2 linked regions of the Cohnella abietis genome follow. The protein of the gene in region 2 interacts with the protein of the main gene of each other region in a pairwise test. Links are inferred from orthologs where the notes say so. Each region holds a gene or a part of one and is shown on either strand. Other genes may lie near its edges. The genes, in order: prmA and rplK.

Region 1 (3,324 bases), 1.5 Mb from region 2 along the record:
TACTCTGAGAACTGCTTGAGTAAAGATTTCCAAGTACTGACTGCATGTATTTGCGGAATAACGCTACGATGGCTTTGCTCGGCAGCTTCCTTAGCAATCTTACGCCAGCGCTCCAGTCGCTTTACTTCCTTGCGCTCGTCGTATTGGACAACAGTACGCTGCGATACGAATGGCTGGAAAGCCACAGCCCCCGCTTCCGTCCCCTTCTGAATGACAATCTCTAGCTTATCCCCTTTGGGTAAGCTTTGCGCAATTGTCACCTTCCAGGCCATCTCCGCATGAGTCTCTAATACTTCTGTTATATCCGCTTGCACATTATCTTTATCAATTGATACGATCTTTGCTAATACGTCGCGACCTAATCCATTGCAAGCAATGAAGAAATCACCAGGTTTAGATCTCATGACGGCGGCCAAATGCCGGGCGTCTTCGCCATCCAGCTTTACGGAGGTTTCCCCCATTTGCGTTTCAGGCACAAAATAACGCTGCATGTCTAACAGCCTCCTGCTTAGCTTCCATCCTTCATCATACCGTGTTCTGGCTCGTTTCGCTACCGAACTTTACTTTCAATGTTAAACCCGATAGAACATACTTCCTCCAGCTGAGGAAAATATGCTGTCCAATAGCCAGCCCATTCCTTCCATAATAGGTCCTCGCAAATCCATTAAGGGTCCTATCGTAATAGCACGCAAAGGCGGGATAAATATGATAAGAAGAAAAATAAAGGTCGTCCATTGCGCCATTTCCTGTATTTTTATTCTTATTCTGATAGGTAGAAATTCCTCAAGGATTCTATATCCATCTAAAGGTGGCATAGGAATTAGATTAAATAACAATAAGGACAAATTAATTTTAACCCAATACGATATAAAGATAAGCATTTGTGAGGAAATATTATCGATTACATTGAAAGAATGCAATAGATCCATAACAAATAAAATAAGAAAAGCAAGGATCAGGTTGCTGATAGGTCCAGCAGCAGATACAAGAATATTCATTAAACGTGGGTTTTTAAATCTACTGCGACGGACTGGCACTGGCTTAGCCCAGCCAAAACCGGCCAATAGTAGAAACAACATCCCAATTAAATCTAAATGCGCCATCGGATTAAGAGTGACTCGCCCTTCCTTGTAGGCTGTATCGTCACCGAACTTCCATGCTGTCCAAGCATGAGCGAACTCATGTACACTAAAGGCAACAAGCATGACGAGAAGGATTACAGGAATATCCTCTATAGGAAACCAAAAAAAGCTCACTCGCCATCCCCCTTCGGTTTACCAGCAACAAACGCCACCCACTCTTCTTGCCTTAACACATCAACAATCTCAAAACCTGCTGCTAGCAAGCCAGCTTGCACAACCATTTCTTTGTTCTTATAAATGCCAGAGGTAATATAAATTCCGCCAGGCTTAAGTACTTTCATTACATCCGCTAGGAAAAGTAATATAATTTCAGCGAGAATATTAGCCACAACCAGGTCAACAGGAGGTGTGACTTCTGCATTATTCTCTTTCTCATGCAGAACACCTAACAGATCGCTTAGTCTTACTTCAACGTCATCGTCGTATCCATTCAGTGTGATATTTTCTTTCGCACAGGTTACCGCAACGGGGTCTAGATCGAGCGCCAGCACCTTCGAGGCTCCTAGCTTCATTGCTCCTATAGCAAGTACACCAGAACCTGTACCGACGTCTATGATCTGCTCTCCACCAGAGATGGCGTTGTCCAGTGCTTTCAAACAAAGCGCAGTTGTGGGATGCGTCCCTGTTCCGAAAGCCATACCAGGATCAAGCTCAATGACCAACTCGTCTGCCTTAGGAGTATATTCCTCCCAAGTTGGTTTAATGGTCAATCGCTCCGTTATTGCAATTGGCTTGAAATATTGCTTCCAAGCATCCGCCCAATCATCCTGATGAACGTCACCAATCTCAATCTGATACTCTCCTGCGTCATACCCATATTCCGGCAGCCCACGCAACAGATCATCCAATTCAGCAACCAAGGGCTCCATTAACGTATCTTCTGAGAAATAGGCTTTGAATACTGCATATCCTGGCCTAATGTCATTCAAAGGCGTATCGTATAATTGACCAAAAGAAGTATCTCTCGGTTTATCCTCCGACCAAGCTTCTTCTACAGAAACGCCACCTGCTCCAAGCTCCGTTAGATAATGAGTAACCATTTCCTGAGACGACTCCGTCGCCAGAACCGTAATTTCATGCCAGCGCAAAACATTTCCTCCCCTTATACGATGAATTTGCGCGAAACCTCTATATTGGTATTCCGTCGCTACCTAACATTCATCTTTTCAGCCTTCTGGCTGCTCAATGATTTTCATTATACACGTACTGTTTTGCAGGAGCAAAAAACGATGGAACACTTTAACCTGGGAGCACTATAGCCACTATCCCCTTCATTCAGATCCATCGATTTTACTGAGCGAAGGGAATAATGAGCATACACATTCTGAATACTTCAGAAAAATGTAAAAAGGCGCATCACCAGAAACAGTGACACGCCCTCTTCGTTTATATGATCTCGCCACCCGCTTGCAGGATGACAGATCTAGCCTGATCTGTGGCTAAGCCAGGAACACTAGCGGATAAAGTAAATGCAGCTTCAGGGCTACCTAACGAAATGGAACCCTCTAACGCAGTAGCTGTTAAGCCATCTATACTTTGCAGAGCATCCGCCTCTGTAGTTTCTATCTGGCCACTGTAAGGACCAATCTTCTCCAATCGAAAACAGTCGCTTCGGAGTGAGGATAACTTACGAATAGCTGATTCTGCCTGATCCTGGGTTGCGAATTTAGCTTGTAGGGGCTGCATATCCAATTGTGTCACTCTCCTTCAGATACAGTAGCCCGCTGATCAGCCGCTTCCGCACGTTGCTGCGCTTCCTTATCTTCCTCGTCCGCAAGCTCCTCTGCGAACTCTACATCCTCTGCTGATGCTACTGGTAATTTCTTATGATTGTCTGTCATTAATCATTTCTCCTTCTCATCTTTAATCATGACTCACCGCAAAAGCAATGATTTACATATATTGCACCTTCAGTTGCAAGCTTATACAAAATAAAACCGCCCAGGAAAAATCCTGGACGGTTTTATTAAATATAATTAATCACCTAATATGGCGCGTTTCATGCGTTCGAAGATCGACTTACTTTGCTCATGCGTAGATTCTCCGCTTTTGGAAGCAAAATCGCGCAGCAGGTCACGCTGATCCTCACTCAATTGAGTTGGAGTTACAATTGTCACCTTAACCTGCTGATCCCCTTGCCCGTAACCGCGAAGCTTTGGAACTCCTTTTCCCTTCAAACGGA
Region 2 (3,006 bases):
CACGGCTAACCAAAGAGTTTTTCAACACTTGGAATTCAATGCCGGCTTCACGCAATTGTTTACGAAGCTGTGTTACTTGCGCCACGTTCAAGCCACGATAGTCAGCAATAACCGTACAGTTGCTTTCGCGTAGCTTAGTCGCAATAACCTCAACCTCTTGCTCTTTTGCCTGAATGATTTTCGCATTTGCCATTGTGTACACCTCCTAAGTCTTGGCATTACCGTATATTTATCTCGCAATAGTCTGGGAGGCATAAAGAAATGCCTCCGCAGATTCGCGAAGGCATGACGTGATCTTACTCTATTATCAAAATGCAGCGCACTTTGCAAAAGAGGAAAACTCTATCCACACACCTCGGTAGGGAATTAAGCTTGCATAACGGTTAAAGGTTATGTGTCGCACCTACGGTCTACGGTATCCATATTCAATTTCAGCTTTATTAGCTTACCACTAGGGCTTGCCAATGTCAAAGACAGTTTTTACCGTCCGAGCTCCTAGGAGCGATCGGTTTAGCGATAAACGGACGCATTTACACGAGCGCCTGGTCCCATCGTCGAAGAGATCGAGATGTTCTTCAGGTAAATGCCCTTGGAAGATGCGGGTTTAGCACGGCTCAATGCCTCAATCAGAGCATTAAGGTTTTCATTCAATTTCTCAGAATCGAACGAAACCTTTCCGATTGGTGCATGGATTTGACCTGCTTTGTCGAGACGATATTCGATTTTACCGGCTTTAATCTCAGCGATGGCTTTTGCAACATCATTCGTTACAGTGCCTGCTTTAGGGTTAGGCATCAAACCTTTACCCCCGAGAATACGGCCAAGCTTACCGACTTCACTCATCATGTCCGGAGTTGCAACGCAAACGTCGAACTCGAACCATCCTTGTTGGATTTTAGCGATGAGGTCTGCGTCTCCTACATAATCCGCGCCAGCAGCTTCAGCTTCCTTCAGCTTGTCGCCTTTTGCGAATACGAGAACGCGTTGCGTTTTGCCGGTGCCGTGAGGCAGGACGACTACGCCACGTACAGCTTGATCTTGCTTTCTCGGATCAACGCCGAGACGGACAGCCGCTTCAACAGTTTCGTCGAATTTAGCTGTTGCCGCTTTCTTCACGAGCTCGATTGCTTCCAACGATTCGTAGGTAGCATCGCGATCGATCAGCTTAACGGACTCTGCATATTTCTTACCGTGTTTAGCCAAGTTGTTCTCCTCCTTTGTGGTTTTAACGGAAGTTTCCTCCCACAAGCGGTTCTAGGAACCGCGTTACGTTAGTCAGCCATATCAGCTGCAAACGATTAGTCTTCGATTACAACGCCCATGCTGCGAGCAGTTCCTTCGATCATACGCATAGCTGCTTCAACGGAAGCCGCGTTAAGATCTTGCATTTTTTGCTCAGCGATATCACGTACTTTCGCACGTTTAACTGTAGCAACTTTTTTCTTGTTCGGTTCGCCGGAGCCCTTAGGGATTCCTGCAGCTACGCGGAGCAATACCGCTGCTGGTGGCGTCTTCGTTTCAAACGTAAAGGAGCGATCCTCGAATACAGTAATAACAACTGGAATGATTAATCCCACTTGATCTGCTGTGCGAGCATTAAACTCTTTACAGAATGCCATGATATTTACGCCAGCTTGACCTAGTGCAGGACCGATCGGTGGCGCAGGGTTAGCTTTACCCGCATTAACTTGCAGCTTTACCAATTTAATGACTTTTTTTGCCATGATGCACACCTCCTTAACCCATAATGCGGTTTAACGGAACTCTCGTCCCTCCCGCTCGTTCAAGAAACCCTTAATCGATTAAATCTTCTCCACTTGTGTGAAGTCCAATTCAACCGGAGTTTCCCTTCCAAACATGTTAACGTGAACCTTAAGCTTGCTTTTCTCGGGCAGAATTTCTTCTACAGATCCGACAAAGTTGGCAAAAGGACCCACCATAACCCGAACGTTTTCTTTGATCTCGAAATCGATAACCGGCTTCGGCTCGTCCATTCCCATATGCTTTAGAATTCCTTCTACTTCATCAGGAAGAAGTGCCGTTGGTTTCGATCCCGAACCTGTGGAGCCAACAAATCCAGTTACACCCGGAGTATTGCGAACCACGTACCAAGAATCGTCCGTTTGTACCATCTCGACAAGAACATAGCCGGGATATACTTTACGCATAACCGTCTTTTTCTTACCGTCCTTGTTTACAATTTCTTCTTCCATTGGCACAAGGACGCGGAAGATCTTGTCTTGCATACCCATAGACTCCACACGTTTCTCCAGGTTAGCTTTAACTTTGTTCTCGTAACCGGAGTACGTGTGTACTACATACCATCTTTTCTCCATGGAAAAGCCACCTTTGGTTCCTGCGTCAAATGATTAAATCGACGAGGGATGAAATACCGATGTCCAGAACCCAGAAGTAGATCGTAACCAGCAGCACCGTCACAATAACAATGATTGTGTAGCTGACGAGCTCTTTCCGGCTGGGCCAACGGACTTTCTTTAATTCGTTCCAGCTATCACCGAAAAACGAAAAAAAGGACCCAAAGTTTTGTTTCATTTTGGCCAGGAAAGTCACGTTCATACCTCCTAGGATTTAGCGCGTCTCGCGATGAGGAGTATGTTCATTGCAAAATCTGCAGAACTTCTTCAACTCGATGCGATCGGCGTGCGTCCGTTTGTTCTTGCTCGACGTGTAGTTCCGATGCTTGCAGTTCGTGCAAGCTAGAGTGATAATCACCCGCATCCCTTCCACCTCCCGGGATCAAAACTTCAAAAAAATACAACCATGCAGCGGAAACCTCAGCTTGGCGAACCAAGGCTGATCTTGGAATCGTCGTGTGTTCACAAGACACCACGACAACGAATCCAGGTGTTTCGCCGATGATTCAGAGCCAGCGCATAAGAAGCCACGTTAAGGTTACTAAAATAATTTATCACAGGGGGTAATCGATGTCAACGAAAAGTGTCACCAGCCTACCTTTGGAACACCATTCTGCTGTCGAAGATTACA

What was found.
Region 1: the proteins of rplK (region 2) and prmA interact in binary tests that used the Escherichia coli proteins (3 or more experiments, as listed by UniProt). The link is inferred for Cohnella abietis from one-to-one orthologs.

What each region holds. Positions count from the first base shown.
Region 1 is NZ_AP019400.1:4,613,125-4,616,448, forward strand. The notes cover bases 242-3,238. They hold prmA (50S ribosomal protein L11 methyltransferase), read right to left. Parts: upstream 2,231-3,238; coding sequence 1,253-2,230; downstream 242-1,252. Other genes in these bases: KCTCHS21_RS20350 (16S rRNA (uracil(1498)-N(3))-methyltransferase), read right to left, coding at 242-491; KCTCHS21_RS20355 (site-2 protease family protein), read right to left, coding at 573-1,256; KCTCHS21_RS20365 (hypothetical protein), read right to left, coding at 2,529-2,834; KCTCHS21_RS20370 (YfhD family protein), read right to left, coding at 2,840-2,983; dnaJ (molecular chaperone DnaJ), read right to left, coding at 3,119-3,238. Also shown: more of KCTCHS21_RS20350, read right to left, coding at 1-241; more of dnaJ, read right to left, coding at 3,239-3,324. UniProt on the Escherichia coli protein: Methylates ribosomal protein L11.
Region 2 is NZ_AP019400.1:6,153,983-6,156,988, forward strand. The notes cover bases 12-2,690. They hold rplK (50S ribosomal protein L11), read right to left. Parts: upstream 1,725-2,690; coding sequence 1,299-1,724; downstream 12-1,298. Other genes in these bases: rplJ (50S ribosomal protein L10), read right to left, coding at 12-193; rplA (50S ribosomal protein L1), read right to left, coding at 511-1,203; nusG (transcription termination/antitermination protein NusG), read right to left, coding at 1,803-2,336; secE (preprotein translocase subunit SecE), read right to left, coding at 2,362-2,571; rpmG (50S ribosomal protein L33), read right to left, coding at 2,590-2,690. In the rest of the region: more of rplJ, read right to left, coding at 1-11; more of rpmG, read right to left, coding at 2,691-2,739. UniProt on the Escherichia coli protein: Forms part of the ribosomal stalk which helps the ribosome interact with GTP-bound translation factors.